4 regions of the Synechococcus sp. MU1651 genome follow, and region 2 is predicted to be linked to each of the others. Evidence: predicted binding sites of a transcription regulator. Region 2 holds the regulator's gene; each other region holds the start of a gene.
The links. The regulator NtcA, encoded in region 2, controls nitrogen genes in cyanobacteria. The targets are predictions, from matches to a motif close to GTANCNNNNGNTAC.
Positions count from the first base shown of each region.

Region 1: NCN05_RS06160 (DUF4278 domain-containing protein) is a predicted target of NtcA. The motif match lies at 2,275-2,288, and genes of this name have one in related genera.
Region 3: cynS (cyanase) is a predicted target of NtcA. The motif match lies at 2,052-2,065, and genes of this name have one in related genera.
Region 4: glnA (type I glutamate--ammonia ligase) is a predicted target of NtcA. The motif match lies at 2,580-2,593, and genes of this name have one in related genera.

Region 1 covers NZ_JAKUHJ010000005.1:26,887-31,408, reverse strand. Annotated here, with positions in the region: gene lpxB (lipid-A-disaccharide synthase) at 1-689, shown strand, start outside; gene msrA (peptide-methionine (S)-S-oxide reductase MsrA) at 686-1,309, shown strand; gene NCN05_RS06170 (hypothetical protein) at 1,521-1,673, opposite strand; gene NCN05_RS06165 (DUF3104 domain-containing protein) at 1,905-2,195, shown strand; gene NCN05_RS06160 (DUF4278 domain-containing protein) at 2,369-2,536, shown strand; gene NCN05_RS06155 (hypothetical protein) at 2,671-2,823, shown strand; gene NCN05_RS06150 (hypothetical protein) at 3,050-3,217, shown strand; gene NCN05_RS06145 (hypothetical protein) at 3,441-3,623, shown strand; gene NCN05_RS06140 (hypothetical protein) at 3,673-3,909, opposite strand; gene NCN05_RS06135 (leucyl aminopeptidase) at 3,906-4,522, opposite strand, start outside.
Region 2 covers NZ_JAKUHJ010000012.1:34,104-38,625, forward strand. Annotated here, with positions in the region: gene NCN05_RS09460 (cob(I)yrinic acid a,c-diamide adenosyltransferase) at 1-582, opposite strand, end outside; gene rph (ribonuclease PH) at 728-1,471, shown strand; gene ntcA (global nitrogen regulator NtcA) at 1,530-2,246, shown strand; gene NCN05_RS09475 (DUF3084 family protein) at 2,274-3,425, shown strand; gene NCN05_RS09480 (RuvC family protein) at 3,422-3,868, shown strand; gene NCN05_RS09485 (DUF3146 family protein) at 3,846-4,103, opposite strand; gene pth (aminoacyl-tRNA hydrolase) at 4,103-4,522, opposite strand, start outside.
Region 3 covers NZ_JAKUHJ010000003.1:120,412-124,933, forward strand. Annotated here, with positions in the region: gene NCN05_RS04695 (formate/nitrite transporter family protein) at 1-735, shown strand, start outside; gene NCN05_RS04700 (HEAT repeat domain-containing protein) at 743-1,465, shown strand; gene cynS (cyanase) at 1,518-1,952, opposite strand; gene NCN05_RS04710 (cyanate hydratase) at 2,171-2,320, shown strand; gene NCN05_RS04715 (anthranilate phosphoribosyltransferase family protein) at 2,393-3,463, shown strand; gene NCN05_RS04720 (GNAT family N-acetyltransferase) at 3,424-3,891, opposite strand; gene NCN05_RS04725 (MFS transporter) at 3,937-4,522, shown strand, end outside.
Region 4 covers NZ_JAKUHJ010000001.1:414,022-418,543, reverse strand. Annotated here, with positions in the region: gene NCN05_RS02440 (class I SAM-dependent methyltransferase) at 1-978, opposite strand, end outside; gene glnA (type I glutamate--ammonia ligase) at 1,093-2,514, opposite strand; gene NCN05_RS02430 (allophycocyanin subunit beta) at 2,721-3,245, shown strand; gene NCN05_RS02425 (pyridoxal-phosphate-dependent aminotransferase family protein) at 3,341-4,522, shown strand, end outside; gene NCN05_RS02420 (nucleoside deaminase) at 4,509-4,522, opposite strand, start outside.

The DNA.
Region 1 (4,522 bases), on a different contig from region 2:
GCTGGGTGGGCCATCCCCTGCTGGACAGCTTCCAGAACCTGCCCGATCGCGCCAGTGCCCGCCGCCAACTGGGTTTGGATCCTGAAGCGCCGGTGTTGTTGCTGCTGCCGGCCTCGCGCCCCCAGGAGTTGCGTTATCTGATGCGCCCTTTGGCCCAGGCGGCAGCCCTGTTGCAGCAACGCCACCCTGATCTTCAGGTGCTCCTGCCCGCTGGACTTTCCCAGTTCGAAGCCCCCCTGGCGGCAGCGCTGCAGGAAGCCGGTGTGCGCCACGCCCGGGTGATTCCCGCTGCTGAAGCGGATGAGTTGAAGACCACCTTCTGTTCGGCGGCGGATCTCGCCTTGGGCAAATCCGGCACGGTGAATCTGGAGCTGGCCCTGCAGGGGGTTCCCCAGGTGGTGGGGTACCGCGTGAGCCGACTGACGGCCTGGGTTGCCCGCCATGTGTTGCGCTTCCAGGTGGATCACATCTCGCCAGTGAATCTGTTGCTCAAGCAGCGGTTGGTGCCGGAGCTGCTCCAGGACGAACTCACGGCCGAAGCTCTGGTGGAGAGGGCGCTTCCTCTGCTGACTGACACCCCAGAGCGCCAGGCCATGCTGGAGGGGTACGCACGGCTGCGGACCACCCTGGGTGCTCCTGGGGTCACCGAGCGGGCGGCCAAGGCCATCTTTGATCAGGTGATCGGATGAAGCGAACCCTGCTGCTGCTGTTCATCTGCCTGATGTTGCTCAGCTGGCCCCAGCGCGCCATGGCTGAGTTGCAGACGGCGGTTTTTGCCGGTGGCTGTTTCTGGTGCATGGAGCACGACCTGGAGCATCTGCCCGGGGTGCGTGATGCCGTGAGCGGCTACAGCGGCGGGCAGTTGGAGCGCCCCACCTACCGGCAGGTGAGCAGTGAGACGACGGGGCATCAGGAAGCGGTGCAGGTGCGCTTTGATCCGGATCAGATCAGCTACGCGGAGCTGTTGCGTAGCTACTGGCGCAATGTGGACCCCCTCGATGGCGGCGGCCAGTTCTGCGACCGCGGTGATTCCTACCGGCCGGTGATTTTCACGGCTGATGACGCCCAGGCTCAGGCGGCTGAGGCCAGTGCGGCGGCGGCGGCCCGTGAGCTCGGACAACCCCGGTCTGCTTTGAAGGTGGAGCTCCGTCAAGCGACTCGCTTCTGGCCCGCCGAGGGGTACCACCAGAACTACGCGGAGAACAACGCCGTCAAATACAACTTCTACCGGTTCAGCTGCGGTCGCGACCGCAGGCTCGACAGCGTCTGGGGCGACAACGCTCGCTCCGGTAACGCCTGGGGGAAGTAGGGCTGCCGCAGCCTCATTCCTCGGCAGAGCGTCCGCGGATGCGCGCACGGTCGCTCAGCCTGATGATCACCCGCGTGATCGGCCACGCGAGGGCGACGCCCAACAGGATCGAGAGCAGCGACTCCACAGCACAGCACTTGAGGACACCGGCAGTTGCCGGATGCTCCTCAATATGCCGATCTGATCAAGGAATGCGTCGGGACTGTTGCGATCAGTCGCTTGCTTTGGCGTCCTTGTCCTTCTCTATTGCTGGCTGTGTCGTGGCCTGAGGCTTGGATGCCGCCTTGCAGGCCAGGGAGGCTTCCAGGCGCTGCAGCTGCGCTTCGCGCAGGGCATCGGAAATGCTGAGAGTGCGGTCAGTCATCGATTGGCGTTCTCGACGGCGGCAGGCTCAGGGCCTTGTGCGATCGAAAGGGGGCCTACGGGTCTGAAGTCTGTCGAAACCTAGACGCCCACGGGTCAACGTCCAGGGAGCAAAAGTGCTTACGTCAGTGTCTGGAAACACGTTTGTGCTTCAACGCCAGCGGGATTGACGGCTTGCCAAACCTGCATCGCCATGGCTATCAGTACAGGTGTACTGATTCCTGGGTGGCTTATGTCGGTTGATCACGGTGATCTCGCGGTGAAGGCGGAGGCTCCCTTTCTCCACGTCCGCCCAGGGCACTTTGTGATTGTTGCTGGAGACCAGCTCGATCAAGGGGATTGGTGGATGGGGCAGGTGCTCTTCTGCGAGGGAAGTGCTCGCCACCCCAGGCTTCCGTCTCTGTTTCAGGTGGCTGACGTGGATACGGGCCTCATCAAATGGATCAATGCCGATGCGGTCTCTGATGTGATCTGGTCGATGGGTGGATGGCCCATCAGTGCGCCTGTCTCTTCCGGCTGTTGATCGAGTAGGGGCTTTGATTAAGGGGCGGTGTGTATTCGCACGAACGACACGGGCTTGACGGCTGTCTTATAAGTGGTTTGTAGCGGTTGCTACAAAACGTTCACCCCCTCTTGAGGGGGCGCAGATGCTCCAAGCCATGGAACGGGGACTTGGATTTCTTCGAGGAACATCCAATGACTGCACTTCTCTATCGAGGCCACGCCTACGCAACAGCTCCAGCCACTCCCAAGGCCTGCGTTGAATTGACCTACCGCCGCGAGCACTACAACACCTGCCGCCAGGAACTTATTGGCGAAAGCCGCCGCACCCTCGCCTACCGGGGCGTCACCTACACCAAGTAGCCCGAAGCACCCGTTGGTTCCTGCCCCTGCCCTTGAAAGGGGGCAGGGGGCTTTTGTTGGGCAGTCGGATGGGGGCAAGCCACGGTCCAAGGGAGATCCCGGCATCCTGTGGGCGAGCTAGTCAGCATTCGCCGATGGGATCGGATCTCACCGCCATCGTGATCTCCTCGGTGTTTCTTGGGGTGGGGTTTGTGATTGCCAAGTTCTTCCCAGAAGCCGCGTTGTTGGCGGCGGTGTTCCTGGTGGGGTTGGCGATTCTCAACGTCGCCCTTGTTCTTGTGGCCTGATGCCCAAAAAAAGAGGGGGGTGTTCCCTAAGCACCCCGCTCGACGCGTTGCCCCTTCACCGAAAGAAGCCCCCGCAGGATGGCCTGGGCTCCCGTGGCTGATCGTCGCCATCACGACAAAAAGGCCCTGCTGTGAGGGAGTCAAGAAAAAGGGGCCGGGCTCTGCGGGCGCCCTCGCTGCGTTGACAGGGGCCGCACCATGAACATGTTCACTATGAACTTTTTTCATGGCAAACGTCCGCGAGATGGTCAACACCCATCTGCCCGTCGCGCTCAAGCTGATCAACAGCGCCGCCCTGGTTGCGATCGCGCTTTCAACCCTCTGCGCTGCTGGCTCTCTGCGTGAGATGTCTGGCAGGTCTGCTGCTCCAGCGGCTGTCACTGAAGCCAACTGAGCCCGATGAAATGGAGCGATACCCCGTATCGCTCCAGGGGATTTCTCCGGCCGTTACTTGATCAAATCTGGTCGAATTCCTTAAGAAACCAACATCCAACCTGTTGAAAAGATTAAGCGCGGCAACCTGATTGATTCAGCAAGTTCTCAGTGAACAGACGGGTTTCCGGCCATCGACGAAGCTTTAGCCAATGCTTACGATCACGCTGTGAGAGGAGGGTTGTATGTATCTGCTGACCATTAAGGATGGTCTTGGCACCCGTCATATCGGTCCCTACGCGTCGCCGAAGCACGCATCGGATGATCTTGATCGGGTGTTGGAAACCTGCTCCGAGCGAGCACGGTGGCAGATTCATGCATTGGAAACCCCAGAGCGCTCTCTCGAATTGCAGGCGGTTGCCTCCTGACGTGGTGTTTCGTCCTGATTGGCTGTTTTGATCTGACCCTGCGCCCTGATCAGTTCTGACGTCGCCCTGGAAAGCCTCGGGTCAGTCCGCTGTCGACCATCAGGCCGATGCCAGCGTTGATGCAGATCAGGCTGAGGGTTCCGTACCAGAACCAGGGGCCTGCGTCCTTGCCCAGCATCTGAACCACCTTGCGGCTCACCGCCTCGCCGAATAGGCAGAGGCCCACCGGGAGCAGCAGCACCCCCAGCTGGGCCTTGATGTACCAGCGCACCGGGGAGCGGCTCATGACTGGGCCAGCACCCAGTTCACCAGGGTGCGCACGCCGTAGCCGGTGGCACCAGCGGGATTGACCCCTTTGCCCTTGTCACTCCACACCGGGCCGGCGATGTCGATGTGGGCCCAGGCGGTGTCTTTGGCCACGAACTCCTTGAGGAACAGGGCCGCTGTGATCGAACCACCGGGCCGCGGGCCGGTGTTCTTCATGTCGGCCAGCAACGACTTCAATCCATCCCGGTAGGACTGCTGCAGTGGCATGCGCCAGAGCCCTTCGCCGCCCGTCTGAGCAGCGGCGTCGAGGGCTTCCGCCAGATCGTCATTGTTGGACCAGAGACCGGCCATCTCATCCCCCAGAGCGATGACGCAGGCTCCGGTGAGGGTGGCCAGATCCACCACGGCATCTGGCTTCTGCTCACAGGCGTAGAGCAGCGCATCGGCGAGGGTGAGCCGGCCTTCGGCGTCGGTGTTGTTGATCTCAATCGTCATGCCGTTGGCGGCGGTGACGATGTCACCGGGGTGGACGGCGGAGCCGTTCACCATGTTTTCGCAGGAGGCCACCACCATGTGCACCTCAACGCCGGCCGGCTTGAGTTCGGCAATGCTGCGCATGGCACCGATCACAG
Region 2 (4,522 bases):
CTCCGTGACTTGATCTGCCATCTCCACCACACCGGCGGGGATTGCAGGTCCAGTGATGATCACATCCATCGAAGCGGGCCGCTGCTCAAGCGCTGCAATCACGTCCGCTTCATCCAGGTATCCGAAGGCCACGGCAAGGCCGAGTTCATCCAACACCAGCTGGTCGAGATCTCCCTGGATCAGATGCTGACGGCAGATGGACCAAACCTCAGCCACCGCCTCCGCACCACCGGGATGCCCCGGCGAAGAGAGGCAGAGTGGCACTTCCGGCCGCAGCCAGACGAGGCCTCCGCAGAGCTGCACCCGGCCGGCCGGTCCCTGCTGCACGCCCCCTTTGAGGAACTGACTGATCAGAACACGACTGCCCAAGCCGGCAGCTCGCATGGCCTGGCTGAGAACACTGGCGAAACTGCCTCGATAAGGCGCCGTATGCACTTGCAGCTGCCCTTCGGGAGCCACCAGATGTAGGGGTGGCGGATCAGAAACGGCAGGCAAGGGCCTCAGGCCCGCCCGTTGCAAGGCCTGCTGATCCCGATCCAGGGAATTTTGGAAGGATTGGGGGTCGGCGAGGCTTGTGGTCATCACGAAAGCATCTGTCCGGGCGACCCCGGCAAGACCTTGAATGTAGCGGCGAGATCACATTCCACAAGGGGATCGACACCACCCATGGTGTTTGGACAGGGCGAGAACCAACCGCCTGCGAGGCTTGACGAACTGCACACCACCGATGAGCCAATCCCCTGAGCAACGCACTGATGGCCGTCGCCCGCAGCAGTTGCGACCGTTCTCGGTGACCTGGAATCCCATGGGGTTTGCCTTGAGCTCCCTTGTGGTTCATACCGGCCGAACCGCTGTTCTCTGCAGCGTTTGCTTAGAGGACAAGGTTCCCCGCTGGCGCAAGGGAGAAGGATTGGGATGGCTCAGCGCCGAATACCGGTTGCTGCCCGGATCAACCCCACAGCGGCAATCACGGGAGCTGATGAAACTCTCGGGTCGCACCCAGGAAATTCAGCGACTGATCGGCCGAAGCCTGCGCGCCGTGATCGACATGGAGCGCTTAGGGGAGCGCACCTTGCTGATCGACTGCGACGTGATCCAAGCGGACGCCGGCACCCGGACGGCCTCGATCACCGGGGCTTGGCTCGCCCTGGACCAAGCCTGCCGATCACTGGTGGACCAGGGAGTCCTAGAGCAATCGCCCCTGATCGATCAGGTAGCGGCCGTCTCCGTGGGCTTGGTGGATGGCCAGGCCTTGCTGGATCTGGACTACAGCGAAGACAGCCGAGCCGAGGTGGACCTGAACATTGTGCAGTCCGGCGATGGCCGCCTGCTGGAAATACAGGGAACTGCAGAGGGTGCGCCCTTCAGTCGCAGGCAACTCAATGAGCTGCTGGATCTAGCAGAGCCGGGATTGAGATCCCTGATGCAGGCGCAACGCCAGGCCTTCAACGAGCACAGCAGCGTTACGTAATAACCGCTACATGCCGGCCACCGCCGGCTCCGTAACTTCGCCACACCAGGGGGTTGTCATGACCAGTAGCCGAGGTTTCAGCCGATACGCCCCACAGATGGTGGCTCCAGCTCCCAGCGCAGAGCCCGCCAACCGTTCTCTGCTGGAGATCATCCGGGATCTCGATGGCGCCAGCAGTGAACTGGTGGATCGCAACAAGACCATCTTTTTCCCCGGAGATCCCGCAGAACGGGTGTATCTGATCCGCCGGGGAGCCGTTCGTCTGTCCCGCGTCTACGAATCGGGAGAAGAAATCACCGTGGCCCTGCTCCGCGAGAACAGCCTCTTCGGGGTGCTGTCGCTGCTGACAGGTCAACGGTCCGACCGCTTCTATCACGCTGTGGCCTTCACCCGGGTCGAAATGGTGACGGCACCAGCGACCTCCGTGAAGACCGCCATCGAAGCAGACACCAGCGTTGGCCTGCGCTTGCTTCAGGGTCTCTCCAGCCGGATTCTGCAGACCGAGACGATGATTGAAACCCTCACCCATCGGGACATGTCCTCCCGACTGGTGAGCTTCCTGCTGGTGCTTTGCAGGGACTTCGGCGTGGCAGATGAGCTGGGCATCACCATCGACCTGCGCCTGTCCCATCAAGCCATCGCTGAAGCAATTGGCTCAACACGCGTCACAATCACGCGTCTGCTGGGAGACTTGCGTCAATCCGGTCTGGTTCAGATTGACCGCAAGAAAATCACGGTTCTGGATCCGATCGCGCTGGCCAAACGCTTCAGCTAGGCCTGCCATCGCCCAACTTGTGCAGCCATGAGCGGCTGGGCACTGATACTGGTTCTGTTGGTGCTCGGGGGCGTGCTGTCGACCCTGGGCGACCGCTTGGGCAGCCGCGTCGGCAAAGCGCGACTGAGTTTGTTCAGCATGCGCCCACGGCGCACCGCCGTTTTGATCACGGTGTTGACCGGCAGCCTGATCAGCGCACTCTCACTTGGCCTGATGCTTCTGGTGAGCCGGCAGTTGCGGGTCGGCCTGTTTGAACTGGATGCCCTGCAGGAGAAACTCCAGGACAGCCGTCAACAGCTGGAGGCAGCCGAGCGGGAACGGGACAAGACCCAAACGGAAACCAAACGGATCGCCATTGAGCTCGAGCAATCGCAGCAACGGGCCAACACCCTGCGCCTCCAACTGGCTCCTCTGCAGAAGGAGCTGGCCCAACTCGAAGCCGAACGTGAACGTCTCAGCCAGGACATCGCCTCCCGCGATGCGGACATCCAGCGCACGGAAGCCGAACTCAACAGCGTTCGCAGCCGCATCCGTGCCGGTGAGCAGGAACTCAAACAACTGGAACGCAATCTGGTCGCCTTGCGGCGTGGATCGGTGGTGATCAGCAGCGGACAGACCTTGGCAAGAGCAACGGTTCGACTCGATGCTCCAAGCCAGGCCAAACAGGCTGTCGACAGGCTGTTGCAGGAGGCCAATCTCAACGCCTACGGGAAAGTGCGGCCCGGCGAAGCACCCGAACGCCAGTTGATCCGCGTTCCGCGCAGCGATGTGGAACGCCTGCAAAGCATCATCCGCAAACCGGAGACCTGGGTGATCTCGCTGCGCTCCGCCACCAATGTGCTGCGGGGTGAAACGGCGGTGTACGCCTTCCCCGAGGTGCGTCCCAACCGGCCGGTGACCCAACGCGGAGATGTACTGGCCACCACCACACTGCAACCGGATGAACGCACCTCAGAGGGCATTCGCACACGGCTGAACCTTCTCCTGGCCTCGGCCTATGCCGAAGTGCAGCGGCGGGGATCTCTGACCGAAGGCCTTCAGTTCGATGGATCAGCCCTCTCCCAACTGGTCCAGACCCTGATGGAAGGACCCAGCCAAAGCGTGGTCTTGAAAGTGATTTCCGCAGAGGTCAGTGAAAGTGCCGATCCTGTCGTGGTCACCATTCAGGCCTCCCCATGAAACGGGTGGCCGTCCTCGATCCAGGCCGCTGCAAATGTGGTCTTGTGCTGGCCGATCTTCAGCTCGGCCTCGTGCGCGAAGGGCATGTGCTGGCCCCGGAGGCCGTCGAACCCTGGCTGGAGCGATGGAATCAAGACCAAACTCTCGACCGCATCCTGATCGGCGATGGCACGGGAAGCCGAGCCTGGATCCAGCGACTGGAACGGCTGGGCCATCTCACTGTGGTTCCGGAGCAGGGAACAACCCTGAGGGCGAGACAGCGTTACTGGGCGCTGTGGCCGGCTCGAGGTTGGCGACGGATGCTGCCGGCAGGACTGCGCATTCCACCGGTGGATCTGGATGCTGTTGCAGCTTTGGTGATGCTTGAGGAGCACCTGCAATGCCGCCTGAAATGGCCTGAGCCTGCTCCCACCTTCTCGCTCAGAACCTGGCCCGGACCATGAAGGTGTAATCACCCCCCGGCTCCAGCCTGTAATCAGAACGCACCAGAAACCTCCGCAAGGCATCCTCGATCAGGGCACGTCCCAGGGATGGCTCCACCATCAGTTCACCGCGATCAAAGGCCCAGGAAAACTGCCACTCAAACCCTCCAGCAGAAACTTCACCCTCCACGCACTTGGCTTGAAAACACTGACGGAGCACCCGCAAATGGGCCGTTGTCGCCGGAAGTGCCGGCATCAGTCGACCGACTCCAGGTCATAGCGGAACCCGTTGATCCAGGTTCCAGCGCGCTCAAAGCTCTGGCGCTGAAGACGTTGAATCCCATCCAGAACAGCATCGAGAACTGCGCCAACACAGGGTTGCTCCACCTTGCTGAACGGACCAAGAACATGGGAAACCGTTCGGGCGCGGCGTTCGGCAGGGTTCTCAGCCGGCGCACCAATGCCAATCCGCAGCCTGGGGAACGCCTGGGTCCCGAGATGCTGAATAGTGCTGCGCAAACCGTTGTGCCCGCCGGCACTGCCCTGGGCCCGCAACCGCAAACGACCCAGCGGAAGATCCATATCGTCCACCAGCACCAGCAATTGGTGAGGCTCCAGGCCGAACCAATCGAGAGCCGCACGAATGGCACGACCGCTGTCATTCATGTAGGTCTG
Region 3 (4,522 bases), on a different contig from region 2:
ACCGTTAAAGCCCCCTTTGTGGGCTCGCTGCTGTTCCCCTTCGGCTTCGCCAGCATCGTGCTGTTCGGCATGGAGCTGGTGACCGGCAACTTCGCCCTGCTGCCGATGGCCACCTGGGCCGGCAAGAGCACCTGGGGTGCCACGTTCCGCAACTGGGTCTGGGTGTGGATCGGCAACTGGATCGGCACCGCCGTTGTGGCCGTGATCATGGCCATCAGCCTCACCAGCGGCACCATGGATGGCGCTGCTGACAACGTCGGCCCGCCGATCTGGGATGCCGTGGCCCAGAAAATCATGGCCCTCAATCAAATCAACGTTGAGAAGAAGTACGAGGCCCTGGGAAGCATGGGCTTCTTCCTCGCCTTCCTGCGCGGACTTGTGGCCAACTGGTTGGTTTGCCTGGGCGTGACCATGGCTCTGGTGAGCAAGAGCGTTCCCGGCAAGATCCTGGCCTGCTGGCTTCCGATCACCGCCTTCCAATCGATGGGCATGGAGCACATCGTGGTGAACCAGTTCCTGCACACCGCTGGCCCGATCCTCGGTTCGGGCGTCCCCTTCACCAAGGTGATCTTCTGGAACTTCCTGCCTGTCACCCTCGGCAACATCGTGGGCGGCATGGTGTTCATCGGCATGCTCTTCTACAGCACCCATCGCACACCGATGGAGAACGTGCTGCCCACCGAGCACGATGAAAAGCTGGAGCGTGAGCTCGCTGCTGAACTGGGTGCCCGCTGATCCATCCATGAACGACGAAGCCGTTCTCTGGGAACGGCTCGCCCGATCTCGACGCGCTCCTTTGGAGCCCGCTTGGCTGGGGGAGGTCTACTCCCCCAGCCTTTCTGTTGATCTGCGGCGAGCCCTCTGCGAAAAACTGGGCATGCAGGCCGAGCGCGGCTGGCCCGTAATCCAAGACCTCCTTGCCAGCCATGGGGTTCTGCCCGATTTGGTGATGGCGGCAGGGCTGTGCCACCAAAGCGAGGCCCGCGATTGGTTGTTGGCTCAACTCGAGCAAACCTCAGACGATGAGGACGCCAACCTGATGGTGGTTCAAGCTCTCGCCTGCTGGGGGGCCGAAGTTCCCGAATCGGTGGTGGTGAATTGCCTGCATCACCCGGGCCAACTGCACCGACTTGCCGGTCTTCAACTGCTCAGCTTCCGGTCCCACTGCCTGGACGACGGTGAACTGCTGCAGTTCTGCCAAGAGGTGTTGAATGATTTTCGCGATCCAGTCGTTGTGGCCGCAATTCGGGTTCTGCAACGCCGCGATGGCGTGTTAATCAGCGAAAAGCTGGCAGAACTTTGTGGCAACGGTTCCCTGCCTGTTGCCGAGGCAGCCTTCCGCGCGCTCGGTTGCATCGCCACACCCGCCAGTCAGCGCTGCCTGCTTGAGTTGAGCCAGGAGCTGAATGATGACGTTCGGCGGAAAATGGCCAGCACCCAACTGAGCCAACAATTCCGCCAATAAAAAAGCCCCGCAACAGCGGGGCTTGATGTCTTCAATCAAGACACTTGGTTGTTCACCACTTTTTGTAAGGCAGGAACTTGCCGCACATGGTGATTTTGACGCGATCACCTTTGGGATCCTCCACTTTGTCCACATCAAGCGTGAAGTCGATCGCGCTCATGATGCCGTCACCAAAATGCTCCTGGATCACATCCTTCAGGGGCATGCCATAAACCTGCATGATCTCGTAAAAGCGGTAGATCAAGGGATCAGTGGGGATAACCGGATCGAGGCTTCCCTTGGTGGGGAACTCCTGCAAAGCGGCGGTGATGGCTGGGTCAAGGGAGAGCAGCTCAGCCAGCTTTTCAGCCTCTTCCTTGGAGGCCGTGGCTTGTCCATAGAACAAGGAAGCAATCCAGACCTCATCAAGGCCCATGGCCGCCTCCAAATCGGCAAAGCTCATGGCCTTGGCTTTCTTGGCAGCCATCAAGGCAGCAGTAACAGTCATGATTGAACGAAAATTTGTTATGGCCGCTTCAAAAACAGCGTTCCAAGCTGGAACGTCTCAGCAGCAGTGAAACTGTTGCGCAAACGCTGACTGAACAATGAAGCATTAACTACAAAACAACAGCCCATTTTGAAGCAACAAGCACAGCCAACAGGCCCATGATGCGTGTGGAATTATTTCTAATGAAGGAATTTGAAATGAGCCAATTTTTCCAATCCATGGCGACCCTGCTTCAGGCGCAATTTCTGCCATCAACCACCGCTCCGCACCTGATGCTGGAGCGGCTTTATTACGCCGAAGGACGCCACCACCCGCAGCATCCACGCCATGGCAGCTTCGAGGGGCTATCCCGGCTGAGCAGCCCCTGAACTTTCGTAGCAATTGCTACCCCTGCCGGGTCAGTCGCTCCTGAAGACTGCCCACAGCTTGAGGCCGGACCCTTGACGAACGCAGTTCTCTCCGGCCGCGACCGCTTCAAGCAGCATCTGCGCAAGGTGGGAAGCGGTGAACACACCAGCAAAGGCATGAGTCGCGAGGAAGCGGCTGATGCCATGGAGCTGATGCTGCAGGGCGAAGCAACGCCCGCACAGATCGGCGCCTTCCTGATTGCCCATCGCATCCGACGGCCCGAACCTCAGGAACTCACGGGGATGCTCGACACCTACCGAGCCCACGGCCCGGTGCTGCAATCCACTGCTGGCAGTCGAGCACCGCTGTGTTTCGGCATGCCCTACGACGGGCGCACGCGTACAGCGCCGATTTACCCGCTCACCGCGTTGGTGCTGCTGGCCTGTGGTCAGCCGGTGGTTCTGCAGGGCGGTGACCGGATGCCAATCAAATACGGCGTCACCGCTGTTGATCTGTTGCGCCTTCTCGATCTGGACCTCACAGGTCTACCGATCAGCGCCGTTGCAGACGGGTTCCAGCAGAACGGCTTCGCCCTGATTCACCAGCCGGATCATTTCCCCATCGCGGAAACCCTGATCGGCTACCGCGAAGAACTGGGCAAGCGTCCCCCGGTTGCCAGCCTGGAACTGCTCTGGACACCCCACCAAGGCGACCACCTCCTTGTGAGTGGCTTTGTCCACCCACCAACAGAAGCCCGCGCCTGGGAAGCCCTCAAGCAAGCCGGCGAAACCGATGTACTCACCGTGAAGGGGTTGGAAGGAGGCACCGACCTGCCCATCGGCCGAGCCTGCATCACGGCCCGGGTGCGGAATGGCAAAGCGGAGCGATTGATCCTGCACCCCCGTGACCATGGCTGTCACGACGCCGACGTGGAATGGGCTGACGACACCACCTGGGCTGAGCAGGCACGAAACGCCCTTCAGAACAAGGGTCCTCTCTGCGACGCCCTGCGCTGGAACGCCGGCGCCTATCTGTGGTTCGCCGGCTGCAGTGATTCCTTGGAACAGGGCATTCAACGGGCAGCGTCCGTTCTGGAGACGGGCCAGGCCCAAGCCCAGCTTGATCAACTCTGCGCTTGGCGAAGCAGCTTGACCATCCGATAGCGCTCGAACGGAACGCCTCCAATCAGGATCGTCTCCGGCGCTTCCACACACCAGCCCCATCGCTCCAGCAACGGTCGGCTGAACTGGCTGGCCTCCGTTCGTAATTGTTGAACGCCGGACGCCAGCGCATCCGCCTCAATCCGGTTCAGGAGGGCACTGCCATGCCCCCGCCTCGAGGCACAACCGCGGCAGTAAAGCAACGAAAGACGATCTTCCGGATGGCGGATCGCAAAGGCCGAACCATCCGTGGTGAGCCATCCCGAGCCCTCCCGAAAACTCGCATCGAGCACGCCGGGCAACCAAGCCAAGGCCGCCCAGGCCCTGACTTGTTCCTCTGAATAAAGGAGGGGAGCCAGCGATTCGATCGCATCGGCATAGATCTCCCGCAACAGCGGGTGATCTTCCGGAGCGATCGGACGCAAAGCCATGGAGCCGCCTGTGGGAATGTGAGTCTCTCCTGCGTGGCAGCAAGCTTGCAGCGTCCTCGGATTCCCACACTGCTCAGCGCGTTTCTCACGCTGCTCAACGACCGCCTCAGCGAAAGCATTGTTTTTCCGCTGTTGCCCTTTCTCTTAGCCCAGTTCGCCCCAGACGGACGAACCCTGGGACTGTTGGCGGGAAGCTATGCCCTGGCGCAGTTCCTCGTCACTCCCTTGATCGGAGCACTCAGTGATCGCTACGGCCGCCGCCCCGTGATCAGCATCTGCGTCGCAGGATCCGTGGTGGGGCTCGGCCTGTTTGCGGTGACGGTTTCACTGCCTTGGCCCAGCCAAAGCCTGCTGCCCCTGCTGTTGCTGTTCGCAGCACGAATCATTGACGGCATCAGTGGCGGTACAGCGGCAACAGCCAGCGCCGTGCTCGCCGACATCACGCCTCCCGACAAGCGAGCCCGTGCCTTTGGCTTGATCGGCGTGGCCTTTGGCTTGGGGTTCATCCTCGGCCCCTTCGTTGGCGGGCAACTGGCCCGGGTGGCCGTGTCCCTTCCCGTTTGGGTGGCCACAGGCTTCGCTGCACTCAACCTCTTGGTGGTGCTCAATCTGCTGCCGGAAACCCATCCCC
Region 4 (4,522 bases), on a different contig from region 2:
GGTGTCGATGTCGTCGCCGATGTAGTCGCGGTAGTAGGGCTCATGGAAGACGCGCCTGAAATTCTCCATCACGGAGGCGAACTTGGCTGAATCGGCCATCTGCACAGAGTCGGCAAGCACGAACACACCACCGGGTTCAAGCACCCGCCAGGCCTCGTTGAGCACGTTCTGGCGGGCATCCGCCGGAAGTTCGTGCAGCAGGAACACACTGGTGACGGCCTGAACCGATTCATCAGCCAAGGGCAGTGATTCCCCGTTGGCACGGATCAGCTGAACCAGCGATGCATCGCCGTCATTCAGCCAGCGGTTGGCTTGACGCAGGTACGACTCGGAGAGATCGGTTCCGATCAGTTGCGCGTGGGGAACGGCGGCGCGGATCTGCTGCAGGGTCCGGCCGGTGCCGGTAGCCACATCGAGAATTTTGAGGGAACCCGGAGCACGGTCTGCGAAGTGCTTCAAGCCGCGTTTCAGGGGAGCCAAAACCCTGCGTCGCATGGCATCGGCGGTGCCATTGAAGAGGATCTCCACCTGCAGGTCGTAAAGACCAGCCGAATGGTCACTCAGGTAGCCGTCGGTTTGATGGTGAAAATTCTGGAGGTAGTACTCGGGGTAGAGCGCTTTTTCGGTTTCCTTGGGCAGATCCCGCACATTGCGCTCGCGGCGTCGATCCCAGGTGGAGGGAAGATCCATCCAAACCTGCGGGTAGCGGCTGACCCAGTCGAGCCAGGGTGCATCAAACAACAACTGCTCGGGGTAGATCCCCTGTTCGGCGTCCTGCCAGTCCTGTTCCTGGAGTTTCCTCATATCCAGCTGCAGCTCTCCAAGAACTTCGGCGGACACGGGCTCGGTTTTCGGCACCGCATCTGGCGCCAACAGCTCCATCAGCTTGGTGCTCAGCTCCTTGTGGGCCAGGCCCGCGATGCTTTTGCCTTGCTGAAGCGTTTGGTACGCAAGCTTGCTCAGGGGCGTTGACGCCATCGCGGATTCAGACAACAAACCCATTCCAACGAATGAGGCGCACAATCGCGTGGCCAGCAGTCCACAAAAAAACCCGCCTCCTTGGAGGCGGGTCGTGGGATGCACGGGCGCTGATCAAGCGTCGTAGTACATGGTGAATTCGTGGGGGTGAGGCCGCTGGCGCAGCTGCTGCACCTCCTCGTACTTCAGGTCGATCCAGTTGTCGATGAAGTCGTCGCTGAACACACCGCCAGCGGTGAGGAAGCCGCGATCAGCATTCAACGCTTCCAGGGCACCGTTGAGGGATGCGGGGACCGTGGCGATCTTCGAGAGCTCTTCAGCCGGAAGTTCGAACAGGTCGCGATCTTCGCCATCGCCGGGATCGATCTGGTTCTTGATGCCGTCCAGACCAGCCATCATCATGGCGCTGAAGGCCAGATAGGGGTTGGCGAGGGCATCGCCGGAGCGGAACTCGAGGCGCTTGGCCTTCGGGCTCGGGCCGGTGAGCGGGATCCGCACGGCGGCAGAGCGGTTGCCCTCGGAGTAGACGAGGTTCACCGGGGCTTCGAAACCGGGCACCAGTCGCTTGTAGCTGTTGGTGGTGGGGTTGGTGAAGGCCAGGAAGGCGGGGGCGTGCTTGAGGATGCCGCCGATGTACCAGCGTGCCGTCTGCGAGAGGTTGGCGTAGGTGCCTTCGCCGAAGAACAGGGGCTGACCGCCTTTCCAGAGGCTCTGGTGCACGTGCATGCCGGAGCCGTTGTCGTTGAAGACCGGCTTGGGCATGAAGGTGGCCGTTTTGCCGTACTTCCTGGCCACGTTGCGCACGACGTACTTGTAAGTCATCACGTTGTCGGCGGCCTGGATCAGCTCAGCAAATTTCATGCCGAGTTCGTGCTGACCCGCGCCTGCTACCTCGTGGTGGTGCTTCTCGGTGGGAATGCCCAGCTGACCCATCAGCAGGAGCATCTCGGAGCGGATGTCCTGGGCGGTGTCGTTGGGAGCGACAGGGAAGTAGCCCTCCTTCTCCTGAATCTTGTAGGCGAGGTTGCCGCCTTCTTCGATCCGTCCGGTGTTCCAGCCCGCTTCGATCGTGTCGACGCTGTAGAAGGAACCCCCTTCAGCCGAGTTGTAGCGGACGTCGTCGAAGAGGAAGAACTCCGGCTCAGGACCGAAGAAGGCCATATCGGCCAGGCCGGTGCTGGCCAGATGATTCAGTGCCCGCTGGGCCAGGGCGCGGGGGCAGCGCTCGTAGGGCTGGCCGGTGCGTGGCTCCTGAATCGAGCAGATCATGCTCAGGGTTTTGTGCCGGTAGAAGGGGTCCACCCAGGCCGTGTTGGCGTCCGGCACCATGGCCATGTCGGAGGCCTGGATGCCTTTCCAGCCGCGGATGGATGAGCCGTCAAAAGCCAGGCCCTCCGTGAAGGATTCTTCCTCCAGCAGATCGGTGCACACCGTCAGGTGCTGCCACTTGCCGTGCAGATCGGTGAATTTGAGGTCGATCAGTTCGATGCCTTCGTCCTTGATCTGGCGCAGGACGTCCTGGGGGGATTTCGACATAAGAAGGGACTGCTCGACTGAATTGTGCAGTGATGTGACCGTATACAGCCACAAGACACCATTTTGTATCAAGGGGTACGTTTCAGCTGCTGGAAGGCGACTGCGTAACCGTTTCTGTCAACTTGGCTGAAATGCAGGCATGCCAAAGGATCTGCCCGCCTCAACGGTGTTAGCTTCCGCTGGGGATCCTCTGGAGATTCAGGGACATGCGCGATGCAATCAGCGGTCTGATCGGTCGTTACGACCAGCTGGGTCGCTATTTCGACCGCCCGGCGATCGACAGCATCAATGTGTATCTGGATGAATCTGCACTGCGGATTCAGGCCGTAGAGCTAATCAACGGATCCTCGGCCGAGATTGTGCGTGAGGCCAGCCAGCGCCTGTTCCGGGATGAACCCGACCTGTTGCTGCCTGGCGGCAACGCCTACACCACCCGTCGGCTCGCCGCCTGCCTGCGGGATATGGACTATTTCCTGCGTTACGCCAGCTACGCCCTGGTGGCCGGTGACAGCACGATCCTCAATGAGCGTGTGCTGAACGGACTCGACGACACCTACAAGAGTCTCGGCGTTCCCACTGGCCCAACGGTCCGCAGCATCGTTCTGCTGGGAGAGGTTGTTTCCGAGATGCTTCTGGCCAACGGTGCTGCATCCGATCAGCTCGCCACCGTTCTTCAGCCGTTCGATCACCTGGCCAAGGGCCTGGGTGAAACCAATGTGCGCCAGCGCTGATCCAGCACGCTCAACGCAAGACCTGAACAGATTGCAATCAAGCCTCCCTCACCCCTTCCAAGGGGCGTGACTGCGTAGGCTCAACACTCGAACCAATGAACAGGGCTTTGGCGACGACGAACTCACTCCTCTCTGTTGACGATCGTCACCGCAAAGCCTTTGCACCGATCGGCACACCCGACCGCCTCCTGCTTGGACCAGGCCCCTCCAACGCCCATCCAACAGTTCTGAAGGCTCTGTCGCGAACCCCGATTGGTCACCTTGATCCTCTCTATGTGGATCTGATGGGCGAAGTGCAGGAACTGCTGCGTTACGCCTGGCAGACCGACAACCGCCTCACGCTTCCGATGAGCGGCACCGGCAGTGCTGCCATGGAGGCAACCATCGCCAACACCGTCGAGCCTGGAGACACCGTTTTGGTGGCGGTGAAGGGATACTTCGGCCTGCGTCTGGCTGACATGGCCGGCCGCTATCGCGCTGAGGTGAAAACCATTGAAAAACCCTGGGGTGAGTGGTTTTCCCTCGATGAGCTGGAAGCTGCCCTGATTGAGCACAAGCCCGCCATCTTGGCGATGGTCCATGCCGAAACCTCAACGGGTGTCTGCCAACCCATGGAGGGCATCGGCGACCTCTGCCGGAAGCATGATTGCCTTCTGCTGCTCGACACCGTCACTTCTCTGGGGGGCGTTCCGCTCTACATCGATGAGTGGAAAGTCGATCTTGCCTACAGCTGCAGCCAGAAGGGCCTGAGCTGCCCTCCCGGACTCGGACCCTTCACCATGGGCCCCCGTGCTGAGGCCAAGATGACAGCCCGTCAGGGCAAGGTGCCCAACTGGTATCTGGATGTTTCCTTGTTGAACCAGTACTGGGGCAGCGATCGCGTCTATCACCACACCGCGCCGGTCAACATGAATTTCGGCATGCGTGAGGCCCTGCGTCTCCTGGCTGAAGAAGGTCTCGACCAGGCCTGGGCACGCCATCGCAGCAATGCGGAGATGCTCTGGAACGGGCTGGAAAGTCTCGGCCTTTCGATGCATGTGCCGGCCGAGCGCCGACTGCCCACCCTCACCACAGTTCGCATCCCTGAAGGTGTGGATGGCAAGGCCTTCAGTCAGCACCTGCTCAACAACCACGGCATTGAAGTTGGTGGTGGACTCGGCAGCCTGGCCGGCAAAATCTGGCGCATCGGCCTGATGGGCTACAACTCCACCCCTGAAAACGTGAACCGTCTGCTCAACCTGTTTGAGACAGAGCTGCCTCGCTTCAGCGGTTCCGTC